2 regions of the Bradyrhizobium sp. NBAIM01 genome follow, and region 2 is predicted to be linked to the other one. Evidence: predicted binding sites of a transcription regulator. Region 2 holds the regulator's gene; the other holds the start of a gene.
The links. The regulator LexA, encoded in region 2, represses DNA repair genes until DNA is damaged. The targets are predictions, from matches to a motif close to TGTTCNNNNTGTGTTCNG.
Positions count from the first base shown of each region.

Region 1: a site for LexA is predicted at 5,272-5,289, ahead of uvrA (excinuclease ABC subunit UvrA). Genes of this name have one in related genera too.

Region 1 is NZ_JADYVU010000006.1:318,773-326,554, reverse strand. It holds gene gyrA (DNA gyrase subunit A) at 1-403, opposite strand, end outside; gene I6F31_RS21870 (DUF2306 domain-containing protein) at 573-971, opposite strand; gene I6F31_RS21865 (low molecular weight protein tyrosine phosphatase family protein) at 1,136-1,465, shown strand; gene I6F31_RS21860 (single-stranded DNA-binding protein) at 1,483-1,977, opposite strand; gene I6F31_RS21855 (outer membrane beta-barrel protein) at 2,415-3,197, shown strand; gene I6F31_RS21850 (outer membrane protein) at 3,436-4,134, shown strand; gene I6F31_RS21845 (outer membrane beta-barrel protein) at 4,356-5,111, shown strand; gene uvrA (excinuclease ABC subunit UvrA) at 5,386-7,782, shown strand, end outside.
Region 2 is NZ_JADYVU010000006.1:205,643-213,424, reverse strand. It holds gene I6F31_RS21325 (hypothetical protein) at 129-332, shown strand; gene glp (gephyrin-like molybdotransferase Glp) at 554-1,762, shown strand; gene lexA (transcriptional repressor LexA) at 1,939-2,640, shown strand; gene I6F31_RS21310 (hypothetical protein) at 3,026-3,460, shown strand; gene I6F31_RS21305 (GAF domain-containing protein) at 3,678-4,619, shown strand; gene I6F31_RS21300 (ComEC/Rec2 family competence protein) at 4,626-6,905, opposite strand; gene I6F31_RS21295 (SgcJ/EcaC family oxidoreductase) at 7,029-7,415, opposite strand; gene I6F31_RS21290 (glutamine--tRNA ligase/YqeY domain fusion protein) at 7,433-7,782, opposite strand, start outside.

The DNA of each region.
Region 1 (7,782 bases), 110 kb from region 2:
ACTCGGTGTAGCGCATGGCCGCCGCCGGGTCGCCGTCGACCGAGCCGAAATTGCCCTGCCCGTCCACCAGCAACTCGCGCATCGAGAAGTCCTGCGCCATGCGCACCAGCGCGTCGTAGATCGCCTGGTCGCCATGAGGGTGGTATTTACCCATGACGTCACCGACGATACCGGCGGACTTCTTGTGCTTCTTGTCGGGCGTGAAGCCCTGCTCGTTCATCGAGAACAGGATGCGCCGATGCACCGGCTTCAGGCCGTCGCGCGCATCGGGCAGCGCGCGCGACACGATCACGCTCATGGCGTAATCGAGGTAGGACTTCTTCATCTCGTCGAGGATGGAGACGGGGCGAATGTCCGAGGGTTGCGCCGGCTGGTCGCCGGGCTTGTTATCGTCGTCAGCCAAGGGGAAATCCGGTGAGGTTTTATCTGGGAATCATATAGCGCATCACACCCCTGATAACCACCCTTGCCGAGCTTTGGGGAAGCGCTTTTTCCCACTGTTTTTCCAGAGACTTACGCCCTTCGCGCCACGGCCGCGGACGGGGCCGGAACGGACTGGGCGGAACCGGCTCTCACGCCCCGAAAGTCACCCGGTGCATGATGCGCCCAGGCACCAGCGTGAACAGTCCCGCCACCACCAGGGCGCCGAAGAAGATCAAGATCATCATCCGCCGGTGGTCGGCGACGCGATGGGTGCGCGCACGCCATACCGCCAGCGGCAGCACCGCCAGGGTGAAGATCGACAAGAAATGGATCGGGCTGAACGGCCCGACCAGACGGATCTCGTGGATCCAGAACGACGAGGCGGCCACGAACACCATCAGCACCACCCAGATCCAGCCGATAGTCCGGTGCGGCAGCGTGCCCTTGGGGGCGGAGAACTGGAAGAGGCCAAGCACAAGGGCGGCCATTGCGGCAAAGGCATGCAGCGGGACCACCGGCGCGGCCTCAAGCAGCGGCGCAAGGCTCATGCAGGGCTTCCTCGTGTCCGGCGGAGGCGCACATAAGCTTAGGCCGGAAAAGCCGTGGACCAAAGAACTGTATTTATGTAGCAGGAACTCTCGGAAGCCCGCCCGAGAAGCACCGACCAATCATTCCCGCCGATACCTGCCCGATCGTCTCCGAGAGCGGCAAAGTGACCAACGTCCTTTTCGTCTGCAGCGCCAATCGCCTCCGCAGCCCTACCGCCGAGCAGGTGTTTTCGACCTGGCCGGGGATCGAGACCGACTCGGCCGGCATTTCGAACGGCGCGGACGTCTTGCTGTCCGCCGAGCAGATTGAATGGGCCGACGTCATCTTCGTCATGGAAAAGACCCACCGGACCAAGCTGAACCGGAAATTCCGGTCCAGCTTGAACAACAAGCGGGTCATCTGTCTCGACATTCCGGACGACTATGAATTCATGGATCCTGTCCTGGTGCGGATCCTTGAAAACCGAGTCGGCCGTTATCTGCGCCGAGACTAGCCGCCTCTTCCCAAGTCCTAGAACGGGATATCGTCGTCCATGTCGCTGTTGCGGCCGCCGCCGGCGGCAACGGGACGGCGCGGCGCGCTGCTGACGGGTCCGGAGGAGCCGAAGTCGCCGCCCGGCTCGTCGCCGAAGCTGCCACCTCCGCCGCCGCCACCGCGGCCGTCCAGCATCGTCAGCGTTGAGTTGAAGCCCTGCAGCACGACCTCGGTCGAGTATTTCTCGACGCCGCTCTGGTCGGTGTACTTGCGGGTCTGGAGCGCGCCTTCGATGTAAACCTTTGCGCCCTTCTTCAGATACTGTTCGACGATCTTGCAAAGCGGCTCAGAGAAGATCACGACGCGATGCCACTCGGTCTTCTCCTTGCGCTCGCCGGTGTTCTTGTCGCGCCAGGTCTCCGAGGTCGCGATGCTCAAATTCGCGATCGGCCGCCCGTCCTGGGTGCGGCGGATTTCGGGATCCTTGCCGAGATTTCCAACCAGAATGACCTTGTTGACGCTTCCCGCCATCGCCGCTCTCCACTCCGAATGCCACTGAATTTCAAAAGGGCGAATCCGCTGCCCGCGTTCCTCTGCGCCCGCTAGGGCGACCCTATACGCTTGCGGACACCGATCAGCCTGCCACCCCCAAGGTTATCCCCACATATAGCATCGCGCGCACGTTTGTTCCAGATTTGTTCTTCATCATGGGCGGGCAGACATTTTCCCGCGTGCCGCGAAAAACGTCAGCCCCGAATGGAACCTTTTCGAGTTCCCTTGAATAGGAAAAAACTCTTAACATTCATCAAGATGGAACCTGTCAATAGTCTGGCGAGTGTGGCTTTCCGGAGACGGACTCTGCCCTTTCCTTAGGCTACCTTTGCCTTGGAATTGATTCATATGGGTGTCGCGTCTGATCAGCCGCTTCAGGGACTTTCATGAAGCGGACGAAACTTGGGGAGACTGCAATGAATAAGATTCTTTTCGGCGTAATCTGTGCAATGGCATTGGGGCTGTCGGCTCCGGCAAGCGCGGCGGATATGGCTGCGCGTCCCTACACCAAGGCTCCGGCCCCGGCGGTCGCCGCGGTTTACGACTGGAGCGGCTTCTACATCGGCGTCAACGGCGGCGGCGGCACGAGCCGCAAGTGCTGGGACTTCGTGACCCCGGTCACGGGCGTTCTGGTGGCTGAAGGCTGTCACGATGCGACCGGCGGCACGGTCGGTGGTCAGATCGGCTACCGCTGGCAGTCGGCCAATTGGGTGTTCGGCCTCGAGGGCCAGGGCAACTGGGCTGACTTCTCGGGGGACAACGTCAGCCTCCTCTTCCCTGGAAGCGCTTTGGTCACCGGTGATCGTAACCGCTCTCACATCGATGCTTTTGGCCTGATCACGGGCCAGGTCGGTTATGCCTGGAACAACGTGCTGCTCTATGTGAAGGGCGGCGCCGCCGTAGTCGGGGACAAGTACGACGTCTATGCCGCGCCTGGCACGCCTGGCGCCGGCACGCTGCTGGCGTCGGCTCGCGAGACCCGCTGGGGCGGCACCGTTGGCGCCGGCCTGGAATTCGGATTTGCTCCGAACTGGACGCTCGGCGTCGAGTACAACCACATCTTCCTCGGCGACCGTACGATCGCCTTCACGACGCCTGCGGGCGTTGCCTTCGGGAGCGATCGCATCAGTCAGGACGTCGACATGGGTCTAGTCCGCCTGAATTATCGCTTCGGCGGCCCGTTGGTCGCGAGGTACTGATATCCCACCTATCGTGAGCGAAACGAAGGGCCGGCCCCAGCGCCGGCCCTTTTTTTTGCAGCACGACGGCTGGACGTAGATAAGTCAGCAACCATCACCTTTTCCGCTGTTGTGGCTTTTCGGAGACACAACTTGCGGCTTTGGTGGTGTAAAGACGGCGTCAGTTGGGCCGTTTGAGTCCGCTGCCCTTCCGCCACGGAAGGCAACAACAGAAACTGGGACTGGGATTAAGTTGAAAATGAAGAAGGTTTTGTTGGCTTCGGCCTGTGTATTCGCCCTTGCGGCCCCCGCTTCGGCTGCTGATCTGGCAGCCCGCCCCTACACCAAGGCCCCCGCGCCTGTGGCCTCGGTCTACAACTGGACCGGCTTCTATCTCGGTATCGTCGGCGGCGGCGCCTGGGAAAACAGCTCCGATGATCCGCGCATGCAGGGCGGTTTCGTCGGCGGCACCGTTGGCTACAACTGGCAGACCTCCAACGTCGTGTTCGGCATCGAAGCTGATGGCGCGTGGGCTGACGTAAACGCCTCGGCGACCGGTCTTGTTGATTTTGGTGGCGCCCTCGTTCCCACGACGGTCAGTTCGCGTATCGACGCGCTCGGCACCGTGCGTGGTCGCATCGGCTGGCTCGCTTCCCCGAGCGTCCTGCTGTACGCCACGGGTGGTTACGCCTGGATCAACAACAAGATCAGCGTCAGCGCGCCCCCCGTTCTGAGCCTCTCGGAGAGCCAGTTCCATTCGGGCTGGACGGTCGGCGCGGGCGTCGAGGCGATGTTTGCTCCGAACTGGTCGGTCAAGGGCGAGTACCTCTATCGCAGCCTGGGCGGCGAGACCTACTTCTCGGGCGTCTTCCCGGTCAACACCGGCACTCTCGACCTCCACACCGTGCAGGTCGGCGTGAACTACCACTTCGGCGGCCCGGTCGTCGCCAAGTACTGAGCTTCGTCTCTGACGCATCATCGTCACGAAAGGCCGGCCTCGCGCCGGCCTTTTTGTTTGTTGCGGCCGCCCGTTCGCTCGCGTTTTCGGAGGGATGTGACCTCTAGGTGACACAACCTTTGGCTTCAATGGTGTAAAGCAATGACGTTGCTTGGGTCATAAGTCCGCTGCTCTTCCGCTCTCCGGAAGACCGGAATGAGAAATGGAAGTGGGGAATGGATATGAAGAAGCTTTTGCTGGCTTCGGCCAGCTTGTTCGCACTCAGCGCGTTGGCACCGGCCTCGGCGGCCGATTTGGCGGCCCGCCCCTACGCCAAGGCACCGGTGGCGCCGATCGCGGCGTACAACTGGAGCGGTTTCTACCTCGGCGCCAACGCCGGCGGTGGCTGGAGCCGCAACTGTTGGGATCTCACCAGTGTCGGCCCCTTCGTGGTCGCTCCGGCGGTGGCCGAAGGTTGTCACAATGCGACCGGCGCACTCGTCGGCGGCCAGATCGGTTATCGCTGGCAGTCCGCCAACTGGGTGTTCGGTCTCGAAGCCCAGGGCGACTGGGCTGACCTGAAGGGTTCGAACATCAGCTCGCCTGCCGCGCTCGCGCCGCTGGTGAACGAGACCAGGATCGACGCCATCGGCCTCTTCAATGGCCAGGTCGGTTATGCCTGGAACAACGTGCTTTGGTACGTGAAGGGCGGCGCTGCCGTCACTCACAACAAGTACACTGGTAGTTTTGGCGGCGTTACGCTCGACACCGCGAACGAAACGCGCTGGGGCGGTACCGTCGGCACCGGCATAGAATTCGGCTTCGCTCCGAACTGGTCGGTCGGTGTCGAATACAACCACCTGTTCATGGGCAGGCACAACGAGACCTTCACCTTCCTCGGCGTGACCACTCGCACCGACAGCATCAAGCAGGACGTGGACATGGCTACCGTTCGACTCAACTACACCTTCGGTGGCCCGGTGGTCGCGAAGTACTGATCACGATCGACGTCACATCGTCACGAAAGGCCGGCCTCGCGCCGGCCTTTTTGTTTTGGCTGGGTGCTCCGCGAGCGGTTCCGCGCGTTCCTGCTGCCAGATCCCGCCAGCACGCCAACAATCCGTTGACGATTCGCAAGTCCCACTGGAAATCCGCCGCCGTTCTTCCTACGTTCGCTGCCATACCCATCGGCGCCGATCCCGGTTCCGGGCGCAGCGCGCCTTTTTTGTTGGCGCGATCGCGCACCTTTGGGCTTCCTTGAGGGCAACTCGGATGGATGAAGTGATCAAGGCGAAGCGCCAACAACAGAACGCGGGCTCCAGCCTGCGCGCAATTACGATCCGCGGCGCGCGCGAGCACAACCTCAAGAATATCGACGTCGAGATTCCCCGCGACAAGCTGGTGGTGTTCACCGGGCTATCCGGCTCCGGCAAATCCTCGCTCGCCTTCGACACCATCTATGCCGAGGGCCAGCGCCGCTACGTCGAATCGCTGTCGGCCTATGCCCGCCAGTTCCTGGAGATGATGCAGAAGCCCGACGTCGACCAGATCGACGGCCTGTCGCCGGCGATCTCGATCGAGCAGAAGACGACGTCGAAGAACCCGCGCTCGACCGTCGGCACCGTCACCGAGATCTACGACTACATGCGCCTGCTCTGGGCCCGCGTCGGCGTGCCCTATTCGCCGGCCACGGGCCTGCCGATCGAGAGCCAGACCGTCTCGCAGATGGTCGACCGCGTGCTGGCGTTGCCCGAGGGCACCCGCCTCTATCTGCTCGCCCCCGTCGTGCGCGGCCGCAAGGGCGAGTACAGGAAGGAGCTCGCCGAATGGCTCAAGAAGGGCTTTCAGCGCGTCAAGATCGACGGCACCTTCCATGAGCTGGCGGAAGCTCCTAGCCTCGACAAGAAATTCCCGCACGATATCGACGTGGTGGTCGATCGCATCGTGGTGCGTGCCGATATCGGCCAGCGCCTCGCCGAGAGCTTTGAGACCGCGCTAAAGCTCGCCGAAGGCCTTGCCGTCGTCGAGTTCGCCGATGCGTCCGCGGCGGCTGCGCCTGCGGAGGAAAAGAAGAAGACCGCGAAAATCCACGACAAGAGCGGGCCCGAGCGCATCCTGTTCTCGGAAAAGTTCGCCTGCCCGGTCTCCGGCTTCACCATCCCCGAGATCGAGCCGCGCCTGTTCTCCTTCAACAATCCCTACGGCGCCTGCCCCGCCTGCGGCGGCCTCGGCGTCGAGCAGCATGTCGACGAAGACCTCGTCATCCCTGAGAAGGATCTGACGCTGCGCAAGGGCGCGATCGCGCCCTGGGCCAAGTCGTCGTCGCCCTATTACGTGCAGACGCTGACCGCGCTCGGCAAGCACTACAAGTTCACGCTCGACACCAAGTGGAAGGATCTGCCGAAGAAGACGCAAAACGCGATTCTCTACGGCTCGGGCGAGGACGAGATCAAGTTCTCCTACGAGGACGGGGTGCGCTCCTACGACACCAAGAAGCCGTTCGAAGGCGTCATCACCAACATCAACCGCCGCTACCGCGAGACCGAGAGCGAGTGGGCCCGCGAGGAGCTGGCGAAATATTTTCACGACGTGCCCTGCGAGGGCTGCAAGGGCTTCCGGCTCAAGCCCGAGGCGCTCTGCGTCAAGGTCGGTGGCAAGCATATCGGCGAAATCTCGGAGCTGTCCGTGAAGGGCGCCGGCGCATGGTTCGAGACCGTGCCGGAGGCGCTGAACGCGCAGCAGAACGAGATCGCGGGCCGCATCCTGAAGGAGATCCGCGAGCGCCTCACCTTCCTGCTCGACGTCGGCCTCAATTATCTGACGCTGTCCCGCTCCTCCGGCACGCTGTCCGGCGGCGAGAGCCAGCGCATCCGCCTCGCCTCGCAGATCGGCTCGGGGCTCACAGGCGTGCTCTACGTGCTGGACGAGCCTTCGATCGGCCTGCACCAGCGCGACAACGCCCGCCTGCTCGATACGCTGAAGCGGCTGCGCGACCTCGGCAACACCGTGGTCGTGGTCGAGCATGATGAGGACGCCATCCGCCTTGCGGACTACGTGCTCGACATCGGCCCAGGCGCCGGCATGCATGGCGGCAACATCGTCGCCGAAGGCACGCCCGCCGAGATCATGCGCAACCCGAAATCGCTGACCGGCAAATACCTGACCGGCGAGCTCGAGGTCGAGGTGCCGGAGCGGCGTCCGCCGAACCATCGCCGCACCATCAAGGTGGTGAACGCGCGCGGCAATAACCTCAAGAACGTCACGGCGGAAATTCCGCTCGGCCTGTTCACCTGCGTCACCGGCGTCTCCGGCGGCGGCAAGTCGACGCTGCTGATCGATACCCTCTACCGCGCCATCGCCCGCAAGCTGAACAATGCCAGCGAGGGCGCCGCCCCGCACGACCGCATCGAGGGCCTCGAGCACATCGACAAGATCATCGACATCGACCAGTCGCCGATCGGCCGCACGCCGCGCTCGAATCCGGCGACCTATACCGGCGCGTTCACGCCGATCCGCGAATGGTTCGCCGGCCTGCCGGAAGCGAAAGCACGTGGCTACGAGCCCGGCCGCTTCTCCTTCAACGTCAAGGGCGGCCGCTGCGAGGCCTGCCAGGGCGACGGCGTCATCAAGATCGAGATGCACTTCCTGCCCGACGTCTACGTCACCTGC
Region 2 (7,782 bases):
GCCGGAACAAAAACTGCTGAAAATGTGGAACCTGATCACTTTGTGCATTTTTATACAGAGTTCCGGGAACGGAATACCACCCTTCGGACTCATGAGTCCGTTGGGACTTCTACATTGGACTGATCGACGTGCTGGGCAAGACCTATCTCACCAAGCAAGCCTCTCTCCTGCTCGAATTCGCCAGAACCACCTCGGATTCTGACCTCTCCGCCAAGCTGATCAGCAAGGCCGCCGACCTAAAATCCCAGGCGGACCCGCTGCCGGACAAGGATCAGGGTCCCAAGCCGCCCGACGTCGCGGACATCAGTCCGGGCGATCCGACGGGGCGTTGAACGATGTTGGCCGTGGCGCTCGTCATTCTCGTCCTTGCCATGGCAATCCTCGTTCCGGTCTGTCTCGCCTTCCGCATCATGCCGCGGCGGAGTTGAGCCGACCTCCTCCACCCCCTGCGACCATGCAGGATAGATCATCCCGCGTGCTGCTTTGCCTCACGGCTGCACTCGGCTAGAACTCTCGCCGCCCATTGACTGATGTGCTCAGCAGGAGTTCGCCCGTGGCCCTGATGCCGGTTTCTGACGCGCTCGCCGCGGTGTTGGCCGGCGTCGAGCCGCTGGCTGAACAGATGGTTTGCCTCGACGAGGCCTACCATCGTGTGCTCGCCGGCGATGTCGCGGCACGGCGCACGCAGCCGCCGGAGGCGATGTCGGCGATGGACGGCTATGCCGTGCGCACGGCCGACGCGGCCATCGATTCCAGGCTGACCGTCGTCGGCGAGGTCGCGGCGGGTCGGCCGTTCGCGGGAAGCGTCGGCCCCGGCGAAGCCGTGCGGATCTTCACCGGCGGCGTCGTTCCCGACGGCGCCGATGCCGTCGTGATCCAGGAGGACACGGCTGCCGACGGCAAGCATGTCACGATCAAGGAAGCCGCCATTTTCGGCCGGCACATCCGCCCTGCAGGCGTCGACTTCCGCGAAGGCGACGTGCTGCTGCGCAAGGGAATCCGCCTCACCGAGCGCGATCTCGCCCTCGCCGCCGGAATGAATCATCCGCATCTCGCCATCATCCGCCGCCCGAGGGTTGCCGTTCTCGCCACCGGCGACGAGCTCGTGATGCCGGGCACCACGCCTGGTCGCGGCCAGATCGTCTATTCCAACGGCTATGCCCTGCATGCGCTCGCCCGCAGCGAGGGCGCCGAGACCATCGACCTCGGAATTGCCGCCGATACACTGGAGGCGACGTCCGCCGGCATCCGCCGCGCGCGCGAGAGCGGCGCCGACATCCTGATCACGACCGGCGGTGCCTCGGTCGGCGACCACGACCTGGTCCAGCAGGCGCTCAAGGGCGAAGGCATCGCGATGGCGTTCTGGAAGATCGCGATCCGGCCGGGCAAGCCGATGATGCACGGTCGGATAGGCGCGATGCGCGTGATTGGCCTGCCCGGCAATCCCGTGTCGTCCTACGTGTGCGCCTTCCTGTTCATGGTCCCCTTGATTCGCGCCCTGTCGGGCCGTTCAGCGATTCATCATCGGCGCGAGCGCGCCGTGCTGGGCTGCGATCTCGCCGCCAACGACCAGCGCGAGGACTATCTGCGTGCGCGGCTGGAGGAGCGCGACGACGGCACGCGCGTCGCCCTTCCGGTCAGCCATCAGGACTCCTCCCTTCTTGCGAATCTCGCTGCGGCACAGGTACTTCTGGTGCGCGCACCGTTCGCGCCGAAGGCCGAGGCCGGCACGCCTTGCGAGGTGCTCCGGCTGCCCGTCTGAGCCGCCCAGCCACACGCATTCCGCGAGCTTGGCCGCGTTCACCATAAATTAAGCAGTTGCGGAACACATATCGAACATATAGTGTCCGTTCATGATTTGTTTCGAGGATGTAGCGGCTTAGTGCCGGCTTCATCGTGTCGGAATCGAACGACATCAACCGGGGGACTTTGGTCGAGATGTTGACGCGCAAACAATACGAGCTTCTGCGGTTCATCAGCGAACGTCTGAAGGAAAGCGGCGTGCCGCCGTCCTTCGACGAGATGAAGGATGCGCTCGACCTGCGCTCGAAGTCAGGCATCCATCGCCTGATCACTGCGCTCGAGGAGCGCGGCTTCATTCGCCGCCTGCCCAACCGCGCCCGTGCCATCGAGGTGATCAAGCTGCCCGAGCTCCAGGCCGCCGCCGGCAATCGCCGTGGCTTCACCCCGAGCGTGATCGAGGGCAATCTCGGCAAGGTGCGCGCGAGCTCCAGCCCGCCCGCGGACGAGGGCGAGCGCCCCGTCGCGGTGCCCGTGATGGGCCGCATCGCCGCCGGCACGCCGATCGAGGCGCTGCAGACCCGCAGCCATACCATCAGCGTGCCGCCGGACATGCTCGGCTCGGGCGAGCACTACGCGCTCGAAGTGCGCGGCGATTCGATGGTCGAGGCCGGCATCCTCGACGGCGACATGGCGCTGATCCAGCGCAACGAGACCGCAAATACCGGCGACATCGTGGTGGCATTGATCGACGACGAGGAGGCCACGCTCAAGCGCTTCCGCCGCCGCGGCGCCTCGATCGCGCTCGAGCCCGCCAATGCCGCCTACGAGGTCCGCATTCTTCCGCCGAACCGCGTGAAGATCCAGGGCAAGCTGATCGGGCTTTACCGGAAGTACTGATACGGGAAACATCAAGCGCCGCGCGCGTTTCGATCGGCATCGGCGATCCAGGATCGGAGCGGATACTTGTCCGCTCCGGCTGGACGGTTTCTCTGGTTCTGCGCCGGCTGTCCGGTCCATCTTCCCGCGCGACATTCCCCCGCGCAGGCGCGCAGCCATTTCTGCTTCGCCGGTAGAGTTGTGCCGGCAGTGCTGATAGCTCCGGCCGAATGCAAGGACGCGAGGTTTGTTCCTATCGAATCCGGGAAAGATAATGTGATCGCGCGCTGCGGACGCGAGCCGCAGATTTGCCCATAACCGAGCAGAGCGTTGTATGCTTCCACTCTGATAGAGGCCTGCGCCTCGAAAGAGACGCGGGTCGCTATCCCAGCATGAGGAGCACCCGATGTGTGACTACAGCCTGCATGCCGTCGCGACGCGCCCCGCCGAAGTCGGCGAGACGATCGTCACGACAACCTTCCGCGGCACCTCGACGCGCGGTTTCGCTTCCGAAGCCGATCCCTCCGTCGCGGTCTGTCTGCTGCCGGGGACGGAGCTCGCTTTCGCCGACAACGTCCGCTACGACAACCGCTGGATCTGGACGCGCACCGTGAACTCTCGCGTCGGCAAGTTCGGCAAGATCGACCCGCACATTCCCGATCGCCATCATGACGCGATCGAATTCCCCGACGGCAAATACGTGCTGGTGACGCAGCTCGTCGAAGGCCAGCGCGCGACCGTGCTGCAATTGCCGGTGACGCAGCCAGCCCCCGAGCGCGAGCACAAGCCGCAGATCGTCGCCGACACGCGGCCCACGATCACGCGCCTGCCGATCGGCTGACGCCCTTCGGCCGACAGGCCGAGCCCGGGATTGAAATTGCCGTCGCCGGCTGAGGCCGGCGAGCCCGGTGAGTTTGTGTTTCAGGACATTCGATCGGCGAGCCCACCGCCGCGCCTCGTCGTCGCACGAAGTTTGGGCCGTGCTGCCCGCATTTTGAACGTCCGCTCCGCAGCCAAATGACCGATGCTGTCGTGGTTTGAGGCGGCGGACACGCTCGATGAAGACCTTCATTCGCGTCGTTGAACTTTGGGTACCCGACCGGACGCGCATGCGGCTGGAATTCGGCGGCGGCCTCTACGACGATGGGCTGTCCGCGTTCAAAGCCGTCAGCGAAGAGCTGCACTTCGGATATGACGAGGGACTTCCCGGCAAGGCCTGGGCCTGTGGCCACCCCGTCATCCTCACGAAATTCGCCAACTCCTATTTCAAGCGGACCGATCAGGCCGCTGCGGCCGGCCTCACCTGCGGCGTGGCGGTGCCGGTGTTCGCGGGCGAATTCCTGCAAGCCGTGCTGGTGCTGTTCTGCGGCGACGACGAGGCGCATGTCGGCGCGATCGAACTCTGGCACAACGATCCTGATCTCTCGCATGAGATGGGGCTCGTCGATGGCTATTACGGCACCGCGGACATGTTCGAATTCAACTCCCGCCACACCAGATTTCCGCGCGGCTTCGGCCTGCCCGGACGCACCTGGAAGGCGGGCCTGCCGCTGATCATCAAGGACTTGCACGACGCCAAGAGCTTCCTGCGCTGGGAGGACGCCGCCAAGGTCGGGATCAATCTCGGCGTCGGCGTGCCCTACCGAACCGGTACCGACCAGACCTGGGTTCTGACATTCCTCTCCGCGCAGGCAACGCCGATTGCACGACGCTTCGAGATCTGGGTCCCGAACGAGGACCGTTCGGCGCTGGTCTTTCGCGCCGGCGATTGCAGCGCGCAGACCGACCTCGCCGCACGCTATGCGGCGCAGTCCATCGCCAGGGGCGAAGGCAGCATCGGCGGCGCCTGGGCCACCGGCATGCCCGCGCTCAACGACGATCTCACCTCTGACGGCTCGATCGCCGGCTCCGAAGCCTGCGCAGCCGGGCTGAGCCGAATGGTGGCCCTGCCGGTTATCGGCAACGGAAGGCTTGACGCCGTGCTGGCCTGGTATTTGTGATCCGCGTCAATCGTCGGCCTGCAAGTCGGCCTCCGATGGCGTTGCGTCCCGGTTGCGGGGCACGGCCGCCTTCGGCACGAGGCTGCCGTCGAAATCTCCCTCGCCGGCGCCGGCCGGCAGCCAGGGACGGCTTGCTCCCCTCGTCCTCACCGCCTGCACCGAAAAGCCCTCGCCGCGTCTCGTCAGAGCCAGTGCGCCCTGACTGGCAAGACGCGCCCGATCGACCACCATCGCCGCGCAATCGGGTGGCGCAGGCCGCGCCGTCACCACCAGCGCGGAGCGGCTGCAATCATCGGCCAGCGCGTCGATACGCGTCGCCAACGCGATCAGTCGTCCGTCCGCGAGCGGCGCCACGCAGCCGGACTCGTCACACGACACCCCGCTCGCCAACGAGGCGTTGCCGGCATCGCGCGGATCGGCATCGGCAGCCAACCACTCCTTCAGCAGGAAGCTGTCCTTGCTGGCGCGGATCACCTGCAAGCGCCCATCCCCGCCCCGGACCGCGACGCTCGCGCCATCCCCGGCAATCAGGATATCGGGCTGCCGCACCGACAGTCCCCAGAGGATCGCTGCCAGCAGCACCAGGGCGCCGGACCAGCGCAAGGGCGTGCGCAACAGGCCCATCACGATGAGCCCGAGGCTCGCTGCGATCAGCGGCGCGATCCCGAAGGCGGGAATGCGGCCGACGGCGCCCGGCAGGGCCGCCACCCAGCGCGCGACCAGGACCATCCACTCGATGCCGATCCCCATCAACCACCAGAACACGCCGTCGAGCCCGAAGGGCGCCGCGAGCAGCCCCAACAGCCCGGCCGGCATCACCAGCGCCGAGACCACCGGCATGGCGCCGAGATTGGCGAGCACGCCGTATGGGGTCACGCGATGGAAGTGGAAGGCGGCGTATGGCGTGGTCGCGAGCCCCGCGATCAGCGAGGCCAGGAACAGCATCGCGATCTCCCGGCCGCCCCACAACGCGATCCGCGCAGTCGCGGAATGATCGGGCGATGCGAGCAGGTTCGGCATGCCGATCTGCACCAGCGCCACCAGCCCGAGCGTTGCCGCAAACGACATCTGGAAGCTTGGATGCACCAACGCCTCCGGCGCGACCGCAAGCACGATCAGCGCGGCAACCGCCAGCGTGCGGAAGGTGATGGCGCGGCGGTCGACCATCACTGCGATCAGCACCACCGCCGTCATGAAGAACGATCTTTGCGTCGCAACCTCCGCGCCCGACAGCAACAGGTAGAACGCGGCCGCGACCAGCGCCGCGGCGGCCGACCATTTCTTGATGGCAGAGCCGGCCGCCAGCCCCGGGATCAAGGCCAGCAGCGCGCGCACCGCGAAGAAGACGACGCCGGCGACGACCGCCATGTGATAGCCGGAGATCGACAGCACATGGCCGAGTCCCGAGACGAACATGGCATCGTTCACGGGCGCGGTGATCGCATCGCGCCGCCCCGTGAGCAGCGCCGTCGCAATCGCGCGGTTGTCGCCTTCGAGCGTTGCGCGGATGCGCGCGTCGATCGCGTCGCGCAGGCCCTGCATGAAGGCGGCATAGCGCAGCCGCAGGCCGCCGCCATCCGGCGGTGTGGACGCCGTGATCGCGCCCATCACGAAGCCGGAGGCGCCGATGCCCTGGAAGAACATGTCGCGCGAGAAATCATAGCTGCCGGGGCGCACCGGCGAGATCGGCGGCATCAGCCGCGCCTTCAATTGCACGAAGCTGCCGACCTCCGGCGCCGTGCCCTTGCGCACCGAGAGGCGGACGCGCTCGAGCTTGACGTCGCTGCGCTGCGCCTCCATCGCGCTGACGCGCAGCACGAAGCGATCGGTGCGCTCGCGGATGTCGCGCGCTTCCACGAAGCCCGACAGCGACACCGAATAGAGCGGTTTTGCCAAAACGGTGTGCGCGATACGCGCGGTCTTCCAGGTCGCCACGGCAAAACCAGCCGCGACCGCCGCGAGCATGATGGCGGGCGCAAACAGCCGGCTCCGCCGGAGCAGCACCGCGCCGAGCATCAGCGCGATGGCTGTGGCGGCAACCACCCACAGCACCGGCTCATGATCGGCGGCGAAATAAAGCGCAATGCCGCCGCCGAAGGCGACCGGCACCCACGGCAACAGCCGGCCAGGCCCGGCCTCGCCCCGAGCCCATTGGCGCAGCGTCTCGATGATCGCCGGCCAGATGCCAAAGCCCACCGGCGCAAAACCGCCGGCCGGGGTAGCGCGGCCGACCGGCCACGTCCCGGCAACTCCCTGGGACCGTCCTGGCCGGCCCGGCTCCGCCATTCCCCTGCACCTTACGATACGCGACGGCTGCGGAGGCTACCGGACCGTGCGGCTGCACGAATAGCGGTACGGATCGGGAACAGGCGAAGAGCGCCCTACTTTTCTCCGGGCTGGCGCCCGTTGCTAGATCAGCGGCGCCTGCGAGGAGGCGTGGTGATTGACGATCTTCCACTCGCCGTCCTCGCGGATGATGACCCAGCTCATTTTGACGACGAGATCATCCCGCTCGCCCGCGAGATCGAACGTGATCTTCGCGGCCATGTTGATCAGATCAGGGCCGGCCTGCGCGGCGTGCACATCGGAGAACGCGGCGCTTGGCCTGCGCCAGCGCGGCAGGCCGTTGAAGTATTCGGCGACGCCGTCCCGGCCGCGATAGAGCTTCGGGTTGGAGCCGAAGAAGAATGCGTCCTTCGCATAGAGCGAGGACAGCGCGGCCGCATCGAGCGTCGCGAAGCCGGCGCACCATTTCGCGATGATGGCGGAAACGATGGCGTCGGCCTCGCTGCTCATGTCCTGCTCAGCCCTTCTCAACCCTTGGCGACTTCCTTCGCGAACGTGTCGCGCAGACCGATCGTGCGCGAGAACACCGGCTTGCCGGGCGTCGAGTCCTTGTCACGCACGAAATAGCCCTGGCGCTCGAACTGCATCGGCTCGGTCGAATTGCTCTCCGCAACGGACGCCTCGACCCGCGCATCGGCGAGGATCTCCAGCGAGTTCGGGTTGAGATCGGTCGCGAAGTTCGAGGCATCCGGGCTCGGATTGGCGAACAGCTGGTTGTAGATGCGGATCTCCGCCGGCTTGGAGGCCGCCGCCGGCAGCCAGTGCATGGTCGCCTTGACCTTGCGGCCGTCGGGCGCGTTGCCGCCCTTGGTCGCGG